3 regions of the Romboutsia sp. 1001216sp1 genome follow, and region 1 is predicted to be linked to each of the others. Evidence: predicted binding sites of a transcription regulator. Region 1 holds the regulator's gene; each other region holds the start of a gene.
What was found. The regulator HrcA, encoded in region 1, represses chaperone genes, less so after heat shock. The targets are predictions, from matches to a motif close to TTAGCACTCNNNNNNNNNGAGTGCTAA.
Positions count from the first base shown of each region.

Region 2: ABHC41_RS10645 (co-chaperone GroES) is a predicted target of HrcA. The motif match lies at 3,424-3,450, and genes of this name have one in related genera.
Region 3: clpB (ATP-dependent chaperone ClpB) is a predicted target of HrcA. The motif match lies at 977-1,003, and genes of this name have one in related genera.

Region 1 is NZ_JBDPHA010000001.1:507,027-513,902, reverse strand. It holds gene lepA (translation elongation factor 4) at 1-1,728, shown strand, start outside; gene ABHC41_RS02620 (amino acid permease) at 1,906-3,222, shown strand; gene hemW (radical SAM family heme chaperone HemW) at 3,372-4,514, shown strand; gene hrcA (heat-inducible transcriptional repressor HrcA) at 4,614-5,630, shown strand; gene grpE (nucleotide exchange factor GrpE) at 5,649-6,206, shown strand; gene dnaK (molecular chaperone DnaK) at 6,363-6,876, shown strand, end outside.
Region 2 is NZ_JBDPHA010000010.1:44,556-51,431, reverse strand. It holds gene ABHC41_RS10665 (deoxynucleoside kinase) at 1-156, opposite strand, end outside; gene ABHC41_RS10660 (deoxynucleoside kinase) at 144-812, opposite strand; gene ABHC41_RS10655 (DNA glycosylase) at 988-1,863, shown strand; gene cls (cardiolipin synthase) at 1,880-3,370, shown strand; gene ABHC41_RS10645 (co-chaperone GroES) at 3,525-3,809, shown strand; gene groL (chaperonin GroEL) at 3,828-5,453, shown strand; gene ABHC41_RS10635 (hypothetical protein) at 5,556-6,092, opposite strand; gene larB (nickel pincer cofactor biosynthesis protein LarB) at 6,538-6,876, shown strand, end outside.
Region 3 is NZ_JBDPHA010000007.1:45,021-51,896, reverse strand. It holds gene ABHC41_RS08390 (Bax inhibitor-1 family protein) at 1-269, shown strand, start outside; gene ABHC41_RS08385 (hypothetical protein) at 422-850, shown strand; gene clpB (ATP-dependent chaperone ClpB) at 1,080-3,677, shown strand; gene ABHC41_RS08375 (helix-turn-helix transcriptional regulator) at 3,866-4,993, shown strand; gene ABHC41_RS08370 (hypothetical protein) at 5,087-5,437, shown strand; gene ABHC41_RS08365 (DNA mismatch repair protein MutS) at 5,474-6,775, shown strand; gene ABHC41_RS08360 (Crp/Fnr family transcriptional regulator) at 6,817-6,876, opposite strand, start outside.

The sequences.
Region 1 (6,876 bases):
AGATTAATACAAAAAACTGGACTTGTTAGTGAAAGAGAAATGAAAGATCAATTACTAGATAATATGGATCTTGAAAGAGAAAGAGGAATCACTATAAAGTTACAAAATATTAGATTAGTTTATAAGGCTAAGGATGGAAATGAATATTATTTAAATCTTATAGATACTCCAGGACATGTTGACTTTAACTATGAGGTATCAAGAAGTTTAGCAGCTTGTGAAGGTGCATTATTAGTAGTAGATGCAGCACAAGGTGTTGAAGCTCAAACATTAGCTAATGTTTATTTAGCATTAGATCAAGACTTAGAAATACTACCAGTTATAAATAAGATAGATCTTCCAAGTGCTAGACCAGATGAAATAAAAACAGAAATAGAAGATATAATAGGACTTGATGCAAGTGATGCACCTTTAATATCAGCTAAAAGTGGTCTAAATATAGAAGATGTATTAGAAGCCATAGTAGAAAAAGTACCAGCACCACAAGGTGATAAAGATGCTCCTTTAAAAGCTTTAATATTTGACTCATATTACGATGCATATAAAGGTGTTGTAGCGTATGTTAGAGTTTATGAAGGAACTGTTAAAAAAGGTATGACTATAAAAATGATGAATACTAACAAAAAGTTTGAAGTAACTGAAGTTGGTGTTATGGCTCCTGGTCAAAGAGAACTTGATGAGTTAGCTGCAGGAGATGTTGGATACATAGCTGCAAGTATAAAAGATATAAGAAGTTGTCAAGTTGGTGATACAATAACAGATGCAAATAATCCAACTGATGAACCTATGCCAGGATATAAAAAAGCTACTCCAATGGTTTATTGTGGTATATACCCAGGTGAAGGTGAAAAGTACGAAAACGTAAGAGATGCATTAGAAAAGATGCAAATAAATGATGCAGCGCTAGAATTTGAGGCTGAAACTTCAGCTGCATTAGGATTTGGATTTAGATGTGGATTCTTAGGGCTACTTCATATGGAAATAATCCAAGAAAGATTAGAAAGAGAATATGACTTAAACTTAGTAACAACAGCACCATCTGTTATATACAGAGTCACTAAAAATGATGGGGAAGTTGTAATGATACAAAATCCAACAAACTTACCAGAACCATCAGAAATAAATATGATAGAAGAGCCAATCGTTAAAGGTGATATAATAGTCCCTAAAGATTATGTCGGTACAGTTATGGAGCTTTGTCAAGAAAGACGTGGAACAATGATAAATATGGAATACATAGATGAAAAGAGAGTTATGCTTCACTATGACTTACCACTAAATGAAGTTGTTTACGATTTCTTTGATGCATTAAAGTCTAGGACAAGAGGATATGGATCTTTAGATTATGAAATTAAGGGATACACTCCTTCTAAGCTTGTTAAGCTTGATATATTAATAAATAAAGAGCAAGTAGATGCACTTAGCTTTATAGTACATGAATCTCGTGCTTATCCAAGAGGTAAAGCTATGTGTGAAAAGCTAAAAAATGAAATACCAAGACATCAGTTTGCAGTTCCTATACAAGCAGCTGTTGGAAATAAAGTTGTTGCCAGAGAAACTATAAGTGCACTTAGAAAAGACGTTTTAGCTAAGTGTTATGGAGGAGATATATCTCGTAAGAAGAAACTTCTTGAAAAGCAAAAAGAAGGTAAGAAGCGTATGAGACAAATCGGATCTGTAGAAGTTCCTCAAAAGGCCTTTATGTCAGTATTAAAATTAGATGAATAATAATTAAAGTCAAAGGATTTTTCCTTTGACTTTTTTAATTATAAGTCATATTAACTAAAATATTGTGTAAAACCTGTCCTCGTATCTAAATTCTAATAATAGATAAAAACTTGGGAATACTAAAAAATGCAAAGTATACAAAATATCATAAATATAAATAGTACAAGGAGGATATATATGAGTGATAAGCTTAATAGTACTATAGGACTATCAGCAGCTCTTTCAACAGTTGTTGGTATGGTTATAGGGTCTGGGGTATTTTTTAAGCCTCAAGCAATATACACGGCAACTAATGGTGCACCAGGTCTTGGTATAATAGCATGGATATTAGGTGGTATTATAACTATTACAGCAGGATTAACTGCAGCTGAAATATCAGCAGCCATACCTAAAACTGGTGGAATGATGACTTATCTCAGTGAAATATATGGAGAAAAAATAGGATTCTTGACAGGATGGATGCAAACAGTATTATATTTTCCAGGTACTATTGCAGCGCTTGCAGTTATATTTTCGCAACAGGTATCAGAACTTATGGGGTATGGTCCGCAAAATATGGTAGTAGTTTTACCAGCATCTTTAGGAATAATAATATTTATAGCTTTGCTAAATACAGTAGGATCATCTTTTGGTGGATTTATACAAACTGTATCTACTATCTGTAAGTTATTACCTTTAATACTTATAATAATATTTGGATTTATAAAAGGAAATGGAAACCCAATATTAACACCATTAGTAGGAGGTGAAACCACTGTCATAGGATCTTTAGGACAAGTATTAATAGCTACACTATTTGCTTATGATGGTTGGATAAATGTTGGAGCTATAGCTGGTGAAATGAAAAGTCCAGAAAAAAATTTACCTCTAGCTATAGTTGGAGGTTTATCAATAGTTATGGCTGTATATATACTGATAAACTTAGCATATTTATGGGTAGCGCCAGCATCAGAACTTGCTACATCAGTAGCTCCAGCTGCACTTGTCGCACAAAAAATATTTGGAAATACAGGTGGAAAATTAATATCCATAGGTATACTAATATCAGTATTTGGTGCTCTAAATGGATATTTACTTACAGCACCTAGGGTACCATATGTACTTTCAAAAGAGGGATTATTACCAGGATCAAAAATATTTTCTAAGTTAAATAAAGGTGGTTCTCCATACAACTCTATTTGGTTAATAGCCGGTCTTGGATGTATATATGCTTTATCTGGACAATTTAACCTGTTAAGTGATCTAACTATATTTATAATATGGGTATTTTATATATTTACTTTCTATGGAGTAGTTAAGCTTAGAAAAGAAAAACCAGATATGGTAAGACCTTATAAGGTTCCATTATACCCAATTGTTCCTATTGTTGCTATACTAGGTGGACTTTTTGTTATAATAAATCAATTAATAACAATGACTTTAGTTTCATTAGGAGGAATAATAGTTACACTTATTGGTTTACTAGTATATTCTTATAAAATTAAATTAAGATAAGTAAAAGGCATCTTTACATTTAGGTGCCTTTTATCTATTTTAAATTAATAAAGCGTTTTTAAATAGATAACAACTATCACATATATATTGTTATAATATAGTAAAATATATTTAATAATGTAAGCAATATATGAATAGGAGAAAAATAAATGTTAGGATTATATATACATATTCCATTTTGTGTGAGTAAGTGTAACTACTGTGACTTTAATTCATACAAATTAGATGTAAACTTAAAGAAAAGATACATAGATGATTTAAAAAAGGAAATGGAACTTTATAAGAAAGATATAGAAAAAGAAAATTATGAAAAAGAAATATGTAGTATATTTTTAGGGGGAGGAACTCCAAGCATACTAACATCTAATGAAATTGAAGAAATATTTAATAATATTTATAAGAACTTCAATATAAAGGATAATGCTGAAGTAACTATGGAGTGCAATCCAGGAACATTAACAAGAGAAAAATTAGAAACTATGAAAAAGTGTGGAGTAAACAGATTAAGTATAGGTCTTCAGGCAGTACAAAATAATAAACTAAAGGAAATAGGAAGAATTCATACATATGAAGAGTTTGAGAAAAATTATAAAGAAGCTTTAGATGTTGGTTTTGATAATATAAATGTAGATTTAATGTATGCACTTCCAAATCATAACATTGATGAATGGAAAGAAAGCTTAGAAAAAATTATTTCATTAAACCCATCACATATATCAGCTTATTCACTTATATTAGAAGAGGGCACAAAGTTATATGATATGTATGAAGACAATGAATTTGAACTTATAGATGAAGATACAGATATAAATATGTATAATCACACAATAAATTACCTAAAACAAAATGGGTACAATCAATATGAAATATCAAACTATTCAAAGCCAGGTTTTGAGTGTAAGCATAATATACTATACTGGAAGTGTTATCATTATATAGGGTTAGGTGCAGGGGCATCTGGATATCTAGGAAATAGTAGATATAATAATGTAGAAAATCTAGATGAGTATCATAATATGATAGAAAAAAATGAAAAACCTATAAGTAATTTAGAAAATTTAAGTATAGAAGATAAAATACAAGAAAAAATATTTATGGGACTTAGAATGAATGAAGGGATATATTTTGAAGACTTTAAAAAAGAATTTAATATAGAATTCAAAAATAAATATAATAAGCAAATTGAGGATTTGAAAAATAAAGACTTAATAAAAGAAAGTAAAGTAGGTATTAAGCTTACCCAAAAGGGACGAGAAATATCAAATTCTGTATTTGTTGAATTCATAAATTAATTAGAAAGTGTTGACAAGAATAAAATAAAATGATATATAATATATATAATCTTTTTAGCACTCGAAAGTAGTGAGTGCTAACAGCGAGGAGTGAAGGTGATGGAATTAAATGAAAGAAAATTAAAGATCCTCAAAGCTATAGTTAAAGATTATATAGAAACAGCTGAGGCTGTAGGCTCACGAACTATATCAAAAAAACATGACTTAGGTGTAAGTGCTGCCACTATAAGGAATGAAATGGCTGACCTTGAAGAATTAGGATATTTAATCCAGCCACATACCTCGGCAGGTAGAGTTCCATCTGAGAAAGGATACAAGCTTTATGTAGATTCTCTTATGAGTCAAAGTGAACTTAGTGACGAAGAGAAAATTTTAATAGAGAGTTGTATAAATAAAAATGTTAATGATATAAGAGATTTAATTCATGAGACTTCTAAGCTATTATCAGAAATTACTAATTATACAACTGTAGCTGTTACTAAAAACTTAGTTAATCAAAGTGTTATAAAACACATACAGTTAGTTAGTATGAGTGATAACAACATTTTATTAATAGTTGTTACAGATAAAGGTGATATAAAAAATGTAAATTTAGCTACTAACACTCATTTAGATCAATCAAAATTAAACATAATTTCTGACAATCTAACTAGAAAATTATCAGGAAAAAGTATAGTTGATTTAGATGAAAAACTTATAGCATTTATAAAATATGAAATAAGTGAACATGCAGTGTTAATAGATGAATTAATAGATGCACTAAATTTTGATACCAATGATGATACATCAATTTCACTAAGTGGAGCAACTAATATATTTAACTATCCCGAATTTAATGATGTACTTAAGGCCAAGTCATTTTTACATATGCTAGAACATAAGGAAATGATATCTAGTATGGCTAAGTCAAAAGGTATACAGAAGGATAATGTTAATATAATCATTGGTAGTGATAATGATTTTGAGTTAGCGCAAGATTGTAGTATAGTTACAGCAACTTATAATATAAGTAGAGATCTAGTAGGGCGTATAAGTTTTATAGGGCCTACAAGAATGGACTATGCTAAGATTTATACAATTGTTAATTATATGAGTTTGATTTTTAACAAAAAATAGATTAAGGGGTGTAACATATTGCAAGAAAATAATTTAGAAAAAGAAAATGTAAAAGAAGAATTAGAAACTTCAAGTGAAATTGAAGAAACGACTGAGGAAGTTGTAGAAGACAATGTTACAGATATAAATGACAAATTAGAAGAAAATAAATTAAGAGAAGAATTAGAGGCTCTTAATGATAAGCATCAAAGACTTCAAGCAGAATATGCAAACTATAGAAGAAGAACAAATGAAGAAAAAGAAACTATAGGATTATTTGCAAATGAAAAAATACTAAACGATATAATACCTGTTATCGATAGTATGGAAAGAGCTTTAGAAGCTTGTGATGACAAAGAAGGAAGTATGTACCAAGGAATAGACTTAGTATATAAGCAACTTCAAGGAATACTTACAAAGTATGGAGTTGAAGCAATAGAAGCTGAAAATGCAGACTTTGATCCAAATTTACACTTAGCAGTAATGCAAGAAAGTGTTGATGGAGTTGAAGCAAATAAGGTTGTAATGGTACTTCAAAAAGGATACAAACTAGGAAATAAAGTATTAAGACCAAGTATGGTTAAAGTATCTTGCTAGTTTGATATAAATAGCAATAAAGTTTAAGAATTTAGCTAAAATATATCTTATGTTCTAGCAAAATTAGAACTTAGATATTTAAATATATAAAATAAATAATAACTAAATTCTATATAGAATAAAAATCATAAAAAATTATTTAGGAGGAATTTGGTCATGGGAAAAATAATAGGAATTGACTTAGGAACAACAAACTCTTGTGTAGCAGTATTAGAAGGTGGAGAACCACAAATAATAACTAATGCAGAAGGTATGAGAACTACTCCATCAGTAGTAGCATTTACTAAGGACGGAGACAGAATAGTAGGGGAGCCTGCAAAAAGACAAGCTGTTACAAATGCAGATAGAACTATAATATCAATAAAAACTCACATGGGAACAGATTACAAAGTTAATATAGATGGTAAAGATTATACACCACAAGAAATATCAGCTATAATCTTACAAAAATTAAAAGCAGACGCAGAAAGCTACTTAGGGCAACCTGTAACTGAAGCTGTTATAACAGTTCCAGCATACTTCACAGATGCTCAAAGACAAGCAACAAAAGATGCAGGTAGAATAGCAGGACTTGATGTTAAGAGAATAATAAATGAGCCAACTGCTGCTGCACTTGCTTATGGTATGGATAAGTTAGACCAAGATAAAAAAATATTAGTATTTGACTTAG
Region 2 (6,876 bases), on a different contig from region 1:
TGGATTTCCATCAACCTTTTCAAAATGAGTTTCAAAATTTAATTTTTCACCAATTATCTTTGTTAAAGTTGATTTTCCTGCACCAACATTTCCTGCCACTGTTATGAATAAGTCCCTATTTAGAGGCTTATTACATTGATTTACTAAATTAAACATGCTGTTTCTCCTTCTAATGCCTTTATTGCATTTTCTACTTTATCTATTATAAATTGTCTATCTTCTTCTTTATTTAAGAAATCTAGGTTTGAATTATCTATTTCAATTATCAATGGCTCTTTACCTACAAAGTTATGCTTTATAGATAAAGGGTTAAAATAATATTTATATTCTGTGCTTAGCTCATGTATATAATTTCTATCCATTTGTCTTTCAAAGCTTCTATCTCTCATAGCTATCCTTTTCATTAAGACATCTGTATTAGAGTTTAAGTAGATAACTATATCTGGTTGAGGCAAATCATTTACAAATATATTGTACATTTGCTTATATCTATGGAATTGATTATTATCAAGTGTTATACCAGCAAATATAAGATTTTTTATTATATGGTAATCACTAACAACTCCATGAGACTTATTTAATTGATTTTTTTCTATATCTTCTAATTGTTTTACCCTATTAAATAGAAAAAATGCTTCTGTTTGTAAAGCATATTCTTTAATATCAGTATAAAATTTTGATAAAAAAGGATTCTCTTCTACAATTTCTCTAAGAAGAGTATAACCGAAATGTTCATTAAGTATAGTTGCTAAAGTAGTTTTCCCAACACCGATAGGCCCCTCTATAGCAATAAATATTCCTCTATTTTTCATATGAAATCACCTTCTAAAAATAATATCTTTTGTATTTTATCAGAAAAAAATTTTAAATTCTACTCTAGAATTTTTAGGAAAAATTTGATAGATAGAATATAAGAAGATTTAATTTATATAAAATATGGGTAAATTAGTATTATTAAGAATAATCATAAAAAAGGAGTATATATAAATGAAGGTTTATGAAGAAAATAATACAGTAATATTAGAAGGTGTAGCAGATTTTAATCCTAAGCATATATTTGAATGTGGGCAATGCTTTAGATGGCATAAAGAAGCAGATAACTCATATACTGGAGTTGCAAAAGGTAGAGTGATAAATGTATCTGAAAAAGACAATAAAATATACTTAGATAATACAAATTTAAAGGATTTTGAAGAGATTTGGTATAATTACTTTGATTTGGGAACAAATTACACAGATATAAAAAATACTTTAAAAAACATGGATGAACATTTAAATAAGGCATCTGAGTTTGGTTATGGTATAAGGATATTAAAACAAGATGGATGGGAAATGTTGATTTCATTTATAATATCTTCTAATAATAGGATCCCAATGATACAAAAAGCAATAGAAAATCTATCAAGAAATTATGGAACTTATATTGGAAATTATAGAGGTAAGGATTATTATGCTTTTCCAACACCAGAAGAATTAAACAAAGCTTCGCAAGAAGAAATAAGAGCATGTCAGACTGGGTTTAGAGATAAATACATAAAAAGTACAACTGAGAGTGTAATAAAAGATAATGAAAATATATCTGGATATACAAGTTTAAGCACTGATGATTGCATAAAAGAATTAAAAAAATTCAATGGAGTAGGACCAAAGGTAGCTGACTGTATAGCTTTATTTGGAATGCAAAAGTATGATACTTTCCCTGTTGATGTATGGGTAAAAAGAGTTATGCAAGAATTTTATGTAAGTGAAGATATGAGTTTACCTAAAATGAGAACTTATGCTATTGATAAGTTTGGTAATTTAGCCGGGTTTGCACAACAATATTTATTCTATTATGCAAGGGAGCTTGGTATAGGCAGATAAAGATGAGGTAGAAATTATGAGTATTGGAGTTTTTTTGTTTTTAAGCTACTTAACCATATCGTATATTGTTGGGGCGATTATTTCTATGTCAATAATACTTGAGAATAGAGATCCTGCTAGAACTGTTACATGGTTACTCATTTTTATATTACTTCCAGGAATAGGTTTAGTTATATATGCTATATTAGGGAGAAATATGAGGAAGAGGAAATTATTTAAAACACAAAAGCTAGCAAGTAGTATAAGAGAAGAAAAGGTATTTGAAAATCTAGAGCGAATAGAGGAAATTGCAAATACAGAACAAAGTACAATTAATACAAATCAATTATTAAATGAAAATATAGAAGACTATAGCAAAAAAAGGGTAATAAGTTTACTACTTAATACAGGAAAACTTCCATTTACGACGAATAATAAAGTAAGTGTATATATTGATGGAAATCAAAAATTTAAAAATCTTCTAGAAGACATAAAAAATGCAAAAAATCATATACATTTAGAGTACTTCATTATAAAAGATAGTGAAATAGGAAGAGAATTAAAAGATTTATTAATCAAAAAATCCAATGAGGGTGTAAAGATAAGAATATTATATGACGATGTAGGATGTTGGAGGTTTTGGTTTTACAGAAAGTTTTTTAATGAAATGAAGGAAAATGGAATAGAAATAGTAGCATTCTTACCAGCTAAATTTCCATTGACAGGTGGAAAGCTAAATTATAGAAATCATAGAAAGATAGCTATAATAGATGGGAAAATTGGATACACTGGTGGCCTAAATATAGGGGATGAATATATGGGTAAGAACAAAAAGTTTGGATACTGGAGAGATACCCACATAAAAATAGAAGGAACCTCAGTGTATATGTTACAAATGATATTCTTAACAGATTGGTACTATACAACAAAAGAGATAATAACAGAAGATAAATATTTCCCAAGTCCTCAAAGATGTGGTAATAGTATGGTTCAAATAATAGCTAGTGGACCTGATAGTGATTGGGAATCTATACGATATGCTTATTTCTCAGCTATTTGCCAAGCTAAAAAAAGTATTTATATAGAAACTCCTTATTTTATACCAGATGAAAGTATACTTATAGCACTTAAAAGTGCAGCGCTAAGTGGAGTTGATGTAAGGATAGTATTCCCTAAGATAGCTGATCATAAGATAGTTAACAATGCTTCTTACTCATACTTTGATGATATATTAAAGTCAGGAGGTAAAGTCTACTTATATACAAAGGGATTTATACACTCTAAAATAATGACAATAGATGATAAAATAGCATCTACAGGCTCTGCTAATATGGATTTAAGAAGTTTTATGCTTAATTTTGAAATAAATGCATTTATATATGACAAAAAAATTGTAGAAAGAATGAATAAAGATTTTTTTGAGGATTTAAATAGTAGTGAAGAGTTAACATTAGATGAATTTTCTAAGCGAAAATTAGGTAAAAAGGTTAGAGAATCAATAGCTAGGTTGTTCTCGCCTATATTATAAAATTTAACAAAAACTATTGAAAAATATGGGAAGTTAATATATTATAATAATTGTTAGCACTCTAACTTAAAGAGTGATAACAATTATTTTGTTTATAATATATTTTAGATATTAGAATTTTTACATATTTACAATTCATTTAGGAGGGAAAAATATGAAAATAAGACCATTAGCTGACAGGGTAGTTATTAAAATGTTAGAAGCAGAAGAAAAAACTGCAAGTGGTATAGTTTTACCAGGAGCTGCTAAAGAAAAGCCACAAATGGCTGAAGTTTTAGAAGTAGGACCAGGTGGAATAGTTGACGGAAAAGAAATAGTTATGGAATTAAAAGTTGGAGATAAAGTTTTATTCCAAAAATATGCAGGGACAGAAGTTAAAATAGATGGGCAAGAGTACACAATATTAAGACAAAGTGAAATACTAGCAGTAGTTGAATAATAATAGGAGGGGATAGAAATGGCTAAAGAAATAAAATTTGCACAAGATTCAAGAAAAGCTTTAGAAAATGGTGTTAACAAATTAGCAGATACAGTTAAGGTTACATTAGGACCTAAAGGAAGAAATGTTATATTAGATAAGAAATTTGGTGCACCTCTTATAACTAATGATGGTGTTACAATAGCTAAGGAAATAGAGTTAGAAGATAGATTTGAAAATATGGGAGCTCAATTAGTTAAAGAAGTTGCCACTAAGACTAATGATGTAGCTGGAGATGGTACTACAACTGCAACAGTACTTGCTCAAGCTATAATAAGAGAAGGATTAAAAAATGTAACTGCTGGAGCTAACCCAGTATTACTAAGAAAAGGTATACAAAAAGCTGTTGAAGTAGCAGTTGAAGAATTAAAGAAACAATCAAGAACTATAGAAACTAAAGAATCTATATCTCAAGTTGCTTCTATATCTGCTGGAGACGAAGAAGTTGGTAAGTTAATAGCAGAAGCTATGGAAATAGTAGGAAAAGATGGAGTTATAACAGTTGAAGAATCTAAAACTATGCATACAGAATTAGATGCTGTTGAAGGTATGCAATTTGATAGAGGATTTGTATCTGCTTACATGGTAACAGATGTAGATAAGATGGAAGCTGTATTAAATGATCCATATATATTAATAACAGATAGAAAAATATCTAATATACAAGATATATTACCAGTTCTTGAGCAAATCGTTCAACAAGGTAAGAAGTTATTAATAATAGCTGAAGATGTAGATGGAGAAGCATTATCTACATTAGTAGTTAATAAATTAAGAGGAACATTTGAAGTTGTTGCTGTTAAGGCTCCAGGATTTGGAGATAGAAGAAAAGCGATGCTTGAAGATATAGCTATACTTACAGGAGGAACTGTTATATCTGACGAATTAGGATATGACCTAAAAGAAGCTGACTTAACTATGTTAGGTAGAGCTGGTTCTGTAAAAGTTACTAAAGAAAGTACTACAATAGTAGATGGATTTGGTGATAAGGTAGCTATAGAAAACAGAGTTAATCAAATAAAACATCAAGTAGAAGAAACTACTTCTGAATTTGATACAGAAAAGTTAATGGAAAGATTAGCTAAACTTGCTGGTGGAGTAGCTGTAATAAAGGTTGGAGCTGCTACAGAAGTTGAAATGAAAGAAAGAAAATTAAGAATAGAAGATGCACTTAACGCTACAAGAGCGGCTGTAGAAGAAGGTATAGTTGCTGGTGGTGGTACTGCATTGGTAAGTGTTATACCAGTTGTAGATAAATTAATAGAGACACTAGAAGGTGAAGTACAATTAGGTGCTAAGATAATAAGAAAATCATTAGAAGAGCCATTAAGACAAATAGCTATAAATGCAGGTCTTGAAGGTGCTGTAATAATACAAAAAGTAATAAATGAAGATGCTGAAGTCGGATTTGATGCTTTAAATGAAAGATATGTAAATATGATAGAAACTGGTATAGTTGACCCAACTAAAGTTACTAGAAGTGCATTACAAAATGCTTCTTCTATAGCTGGAGTATTTTTAACTACTGAGGCTGCTGTTGCAGACCTTCCAGAAAATGATGCTCCAATGCCAGGAATGGGTGGAGCAATGCCGGGAATGATGTAAATATAATTTACAAAAATATGAAAAGCTACCTCAATATTGAGGTAGCTTTTTGCTAATTAAATTTTTATTGCAAATGAACTATATGTGTAAAGTGTATGTATGCTAGATTTTTAGATTTATATATTTATCCTTTAAATTATCTTTATATAGATTTCTTAAATTATTTATAGTATCAGTATCTAGATTTGTTTTATTTATTAATGTAGCTTGATTAATATTAAAATAAGTAATAAAGTAATGATTAGACTCAAATACTTTATAAATCTGGTTATATTTAATCTTTATTTCACCTTCAAATACTGAATTATTAACTATTATAAAATCATTATAAAAATCTAATGTTTCTTGAGTATTAAATATCCCAGTAGCATCAGTTTTAATCCTTTTATTAATTCTTGATTCAATACGAATAAGTATCAGAGATACAAATATAAATGATAATAATATAAATATAATAAAGAAACTTTTTAAAGAGAAAGAGCCTTCACTATATATACAAAACATAGATATAGAAAAAAGCAATAAAATCATCTTGAAAATAGCAAATTTATCTTTGAAAAATGTTGATATGTACAGAAAATGCCTATAATCTTCTTTACTCAGGTTTGATTCTATTGTAAATAATTTAGATGTATTCATAAAAAACCTCATTTCTTTAGCTATATACAAGTACATTATATAATCAAATTCAATAGATTACAAATGAGTAAATAGTAAAGAGATTAATAATCAAATTAGCTTGAAATAGAAATGAGCACATATAAAAATGATAAATTAAATAATTTAAAATGAAGTAGGTTATGAATACAATCTTCATCATACATAAAATTAGGATTATGTATTACACAACAGTCTTTATTTAAGTCAGATTGATAACCGAGAAAGAAGAAAGTACTTTGATAATGGAAATAAATTTTGATTCTATAAATAAAATAATTGAATCCATTTAACATGGAAAGCTAAATATAATGGTTCTTATTTTTGGATGAAAAATAACAGCAAATGAACGAATTATAATTATGGAAAAATAATATATATACGGATATAATTTAAAGTATAAATTATAAAGTGAAAGGGGTAGTTTATGGACTTAAGGGAGTTATTAAGTGAGTTTAAAAATGATAATATAGACATAGAAGAAGCGTTAGATAAGTTAAAAAAGCTACCCTATGAAGATTTAGGGTATGCCAATATAGATCATCACAGGCAAATAAGAAATGGATACCCAGAAGTAATTTACTGTGAAGGTAAAAATGATGAGCAAATAATAGGTATTATAGAAAAGATGTATGAAAAAGGATCTAACATATTAGGTACTAGATGTAGATTAGAAACATATGAGAAAATCAAATCTATATATGATAATTGTGAATATGATAAAACATGCAAGATCCTAAAGATAAACAATCATCCTATAGAAAAT
Region 3 (6,876 bases), on a different contig from region 1:
TATTATTTGCAGGTCTTATATCACTTTTACTTCTATGTATAATAAATATATTTATAGGTTCACAGACATTAAATATATTATATAGTGTTCTGGGTATATTAATATTCTCAGGATATATATTATATGATATAAGTCTAATAAAATATGACATAGAATCAGGAAACATAATAAGTAAGAATGATTTATCTATACATGTATTAAATCTTTATCTAGACTTTGTAAATATCTTACTAGATTTATTAAATTTAATATATGAATTCAAAGATTAATAAATAAAAAGACTAGATTATACTAATTAGTATAATCTAGTCTTTTTATTTATCCTTAAATCCTTATATATTTGCAATAATTTAATTCTAAATAACCTTCATATAATTATTAAATATAGGAATACTATTATTATATAACTCAGGAGGAAACTATGGGAAAATATAAATTAGACTATTTCGCTAAATATTATTTCTTTGAAGAAGAAGACTTTCTAAAAGAGGAAGAGGGAGAGTATATATTAAATAGAATAAAGGAAAGCAATAGATTTGATTATAAGGGATATTCTTATAAATATACTAAATATAATAATATATCTAAGGGTTGTACTCAAAAAAATGTAGATGTGGAAATTCCTAAGGAAAGTATAGATATAATATTAAACGGAGATAGAGTACACCTTGATTTAATATACAAATTTTACACAAAGAAATTAGAGGATCATATTAGAATAACTACTAGAATAAGTGAAAAAACAAAAGAGGTTTCTTGTCTTTTATATATAGATTATATTCAGGCTAATGATTTTATAAAGGAATTAGAAAACATTAAAAAATTACAAGAATATAATATGAAAAGCTAAAGTAAAAGCACCTATTCCAATGAATTGTAATAGGTGCTTTTACTTTTATATATTTTATATTGACAAATAAGATAAAAAACTATTGACAAAGTATTTTTATAGGAGTATATTGTAGTTAATAAATTATTAGCACTCAACTCAATAGAGTGCTAATAAGAAAATTCTAAATAAAATAAATAATTAAGATTTTACTGAAAATAATATATATTATGATAGTGGAGGGATACATATGGATATAGAAAGAATGACTGTAAGGGTACAAAAAGCTTTAAATGAAGCTTATAATATAGGTGTTAAAAACCATAATCAACAAATAGATGTTATACACTTATTAAGTGCATTAGTCAATCAAGAGGATGGACTTATACCTAATATATTAGAAAAAATGGGTGTATCAGTAGATTCAGTAAAAAATAGTATAGATATGGAACTGAGCAAATTACCTCAAATTCATGGAGAAGGTATAAGTTCACAAGGTGTTACAGCTACAAGAAGAATAAATGAAATTTTAATAAAAGCAGAAGAAATATCTAAAGAATTTAAAGATTCTTATATAAGTGTAGAACATGTAATGCTTGCTATGATAGATATGGAAGGTAATACACCAGTAGGAAAAGTATTAAGACAATACAATATAAATAAAAGTAATTTCTTAGAAGTACTATCACAAGTTCGTGGAAGTCAAAGAGTAGAAACTCAAGATCCTGAAGGCACTTATGAAGCACTAACTAGATATGGAACTAATTTAGTAGATTTAGCTAAGAAAAATAAATTAGATCCAGTTATAGGTCGTGACGAAGAAATAAGAAGAGTTATAAGAATATTATCAAGAAGAACTAAAAATAATCCAGTACTTATAGGTGAACCTGGTGTTGGTAAAACTGCAATAGTTGAAGGATTAGCAGAAAGAATAGTTCGTGGAGATGTACCAGAAGGACTTAAGGATAAAGTTATTTATGCACTAGATATGGGTTCATTAATAGCAGGTGCAAAATATAGAGGGGAATTTGAAGAAAGATTAAAAGCAGTACTTAAAGAAGTTCAATCTTCAGAAGGAAAAATAATACTATTTATAGATGAGATACACACAATAGTAGGTGCTGGTAAAACTGATGGAGCAATGGATGCTGGTAACCTAATAAAACCAATGTTAGCTCGTGGAGAACTTAATTGTATAGGTGCTACTACATTTGATGAATATAGACAATATATAGAAAAAGATAAAGCACTTGAAAGACGTTTCCAACCAGTTATAGCAGAGGAACCAAGTGTATCAGATACTATATCTATACTTCGTGGGCTTAAAGAAAGATTTGAAATACATCATGGTATAAGAATACATGATAACGCAATAGTAGCTGCTGCTAAATTATCAGATAGATATATACAAGATAGATACCTTCCTGATAAAGCAATAGACTTAATAGATGAAGCTGGTGCTATGATTAGAAGTGAGATAGATTCTTTACCAACAGAACTAGACACTGTAAGAAGAAGAATATTTACGCTTGAAACTGAAAAAGAAGCACTTCTTAAGGAAAATGATGAAAAAAGTAAAAATAGATTAGAAAATCTAGGAAAAGAGTTAGCAGAGTTAAAATCTAAGAATGATGAAATGACTGCTAAATATGAAAATGAGAAAAAACAAATACTTGATATAAGAAATTTAAAAGAGGAATTAGATAAGGCTAAAGGCGATGTTGAAAGATATGAAAGAGAATATGACTTTAACAAAGCAGCAGAATTAAAATATGGTATAATACCAAAGTTAGAAGAACAAATACAAAATCATGAAGAAAAAATGGCATCAAGTTATGAAAATGCATTATTAAAAGAAGAAGTAACAGAAAATGAAATATCTCAAATAGTAGCTAAATGGACTGGCATACCTGTAACTAAATTAGTAGAAGGTGAAAGAGAAAAGCTTCTTAAGTTAGAAGATGATCTTCACAAAAGAGTTATAGGACAAGATGAAGCAGTAACAGCAGTATCTAATGCAGTAATAAGAGCTCGTGCAGGACTTAAAGATGAGAAAAAACCAATAGGTTCATTCATATTCTTAGGGCCAACAGGAGTTGGTAAAACAGAGCTTGCTAAAACTTTAGCTAACAACTTATTTGATAGTGAAGACAACATTATAAGAATAGATATGAGTGAGTACATGGAAAAACATGCAGTATCTAGACTTATAGGACCTCCTCCAGGTTATGTAGGATATGAAGAAGGAGGTCAATTAACAGAAGCTGTTAGAAGACACCCATACTCTGTAATACTATTTGATGAAATAGAAAAAGCACATGAAGATGTATTTAATATATTCCTTCAGATATTAGATGATGGTAGACTTACTGATAATAAAGGTAAAACAGTAGACTTTAAAAATACACTTATAATAATGACATCAAACATAGGTAGTCATCATCTATTAGAAGCTGGTGAAAACATAGATGAATTTACAAAAGATATGGTTATGAATGAAATGAAACATAGATTTAAGCCAGAATTCTTAAATAGAGTTGATGATATAATAATGTTTAAGCCACTTAGTTTAGAAGGAATCAAAAAAATAATAGATATATTTGTAGATGCATTAAGAAAAAGACTTAGTGAAAAAAATATAGATATAAAAATAACTGATGGTGCTAAAGAAGTTATGGCAAAAGAAGGGTACGATCCAGTATATGGTGCTAGACCACTTAAGAGATATATATCAAATACATTAGAAACAAAAATAGCTAGAAAAATAATCTCTGGAGAAGTTTATAGCGGATGTACTGTAGTTATAGATGCCGATGGAGAAAATATAGAGGTATATACTAAAAACTAGTTAAATAAAATTGAAACCGCAAAAATAAAAGACTTAATAAGTTATAACTTATTAAGTCTTTTATTTTTATGTAAATGATAGTTTTAACCAATAGTTAAAAAATTTAATCAGAAGTTAATTATACGTCCATTGTTAACATACAAAACTTAATTTATACTATAAATATAACACATAAAAGGAGTAAATTAATGGAGAAAATAAAAATAGGGGAAAATATTAAGTTATTAAGAAGAAAGAAAAATATTACTCAAGAACAATTAGCAAGTATTATTGGAGTATCAATACCAGCAGTATCTAAGTGGGAAAAGGGTGTAAGTTTTCCGGATATAACATATCTTCCTGTACTAGCAAATTACTTTGAAGTAAGTATTGATGATTTGTTAAATTATAGAAAAGAACTTGATGAAAATGATATCGCAAAAATAATTAAAGAGTGTGAAGAATTAATATCTATAAATTCAATAGAAGAGTCTATTAAACTATGTGAAAGTTATATGAAAAATTATCCATCTAATTACAAACTTAAATTTAAACTAACTCATATTTATTCTCTTACTATGATAAAAGAAACAGATTTAAATAAAGAAGATATAACAAATAGAATAATAGAAATTTTAGAAGATATAGTAGATAATACAAATGATATAGAGTTAAAAGAATATTCTCTTATGCAATTAAGCAGTAACTATATGATAGTAGATAAAAATGATAAGGCTGAAGAAGTTTTAAAAAAAATATACAAACCAAATTGCAATCCAGATGTAATGCTACCTCTTATATATATGCAACAGGATAAAATAAATGAAGCAAGAAAACTTATGCAACAAAATTTAAATACTTCAATTGGAGAAGCTATAACGTCTTGCATGGGACTAGCCATTTCTTACTATAGTTACAAAGATGATATGGACGAGAATAGTATAGATTACTCTAAAGCTAGTATGTATTATCAATTAGCTATCGATATTGACAAGTTAGTATATGATGGAAATCAAATGGGTTCATTTTTAAATTCAAACTTAGCACATATTAATTTAAAAAAAGGAGATATAAAAGCTTCATTAATGTACTTAAATAGATTGGTAGATAGTTTAGAATATTTGGGTACAGATATACCTAGGCAACTTAATAAAATAGCATACTTTGACAATCTTGATGATATAAAGAAAGAGGAGTCAGTAAATGTAGATGTACTACAAATACTAATAGATTCACTAAATACAACATTTATCAATTTAAAAGGAAATAAAGAGTTTGAAGATATAATATCTAGAATAGTAAATTTAAGAAAATTAGTTAATAAAGATAATAAATAATATAATATTTATTATATACAAGTTAATATTAAATGCCTTTGAAAAGAAAGTAAATTATAACTAATAAGTCATAATGGTACATAGGAGGAATAAATGGAAAATATTAATTTAAACATCAATATCCTAGAATTTATATTTGGTTTTATAGCTCTATTATTAATCCTTTTCTCTATAGAACTATACTTTAAGATAAAGAAAGATAAGACAATAAAAAAAGATATATTAAAAAAATATGGTAAAGAATTAGATATAGAAGATATTAACTATAAAATGGATAGTGTCTCTAGTTACTTTAAAAATATTAATGAAAAAGAATTTATAGATGATATAACATGGAATGATTTAAGCATGGATGACATATACAAAAAAATAAATAATACTCAAAGTACATCAGGAAGAGAAGTTTTATATAATATTCTAAGAATACCTTTATACGAAAAATAAGAACTTATAAAAAGAGACAACTTAATAGAATATTTTATGAAAAATCCAGATAAAAGATTTGAAGTACAATATATATTAGCAAAATTAGGAATAAGCAATGATTTATATACTACAAATTGTTTATTTAATAAAAGTGATAATAGCAAAAGTAGGTTACTAAGGTATACTATATTATCATACATACCAATAATAAGCTTAACACTAATATTTTTTAATAGGTATTTTATACTACTTTTAATAGCATCTGCTACATACAATGTATTTATAAGTCAAAGAAATGAAAGATACAATTATAATGTAGACGGTTTTACATATATGATATCTTTAATAAATGCAACTAAAAAAATAACAAATTTAAATATAAATGAAATAAATGATAACTTAAAAGATATATCAAGAAACTTAGATAATATTAAACATATTAGAAAAAAATCGCTAGGCGCAGATAGTAATGCAATGATGGATGATATGAAAATATTTAGTGAATATATGAACTTAATATTTTTAAAAGAGCTTAAGAGATATGAAAAAGTCAAAAGTACTGTTATAAAAAATGCAGATGACTTTAAAGCTATATATGATTATGTAGGGACTATAGATGCTCTTATAGCAATTGCGTCATTTAGAGATAGTCTAGATTATTATTCTAAACCAAATCTTGAAATTAGCACAAGTAAATACAATAACCATATAAATTTTGTTGATATATATCATCCACTTATAAAAAAACCTGTATCTAACTCTGCTAATTTTGATAAAAATGTGTTAATCACAGGTTCAAACGCGTCAGGAAAATCAACTTTTATAAAGACTATAGCAATAAATGCAATACTTGCTCAAACTATATATACAACTACTTCAAGGGAGTACAACTCATCATATTTTAACATATATACATCAATGGCTTTAAAGGACGATATATTTAGCAATGAAAGTTATTATATAGTAGAAATAAAATCTCTAAAGAGGATAATAGACAACTCTAAGAAAGATATACCATGCTTATGCTTTGTAGATGAAATATTAAGAGGAACTAATACCATAGAGCGTATAGCTTCTTCTTGTGAAGTACTATCAGCTCTTTATAAAAGTAACACTTTGTGCTTTGCGGCAACTCACGATATAGAACTTACTCATATACTTGAAGATAAATTTGAAAATTATCACTTTGAAGAAACTATAACAAATAAAGATATAAAATTTGACTATAAATTGCATAAGGGAAGATCAGAAACCAGAAATGCTATAAGACTTCTTGAATTTATGGGCTATGATAAAAATATTGTAATTAAAGCAGATGAAAAAGCTAAGAACTTTTTATTAAGTGGAAAGTGGTAAATAATATTATAGTTATACACGAAAAAATAAACATAGCAAAGCTATAACTTTGCTATGTTATTTAATTTGTCAAAATCTAATATACTAATTTTACCTCTACT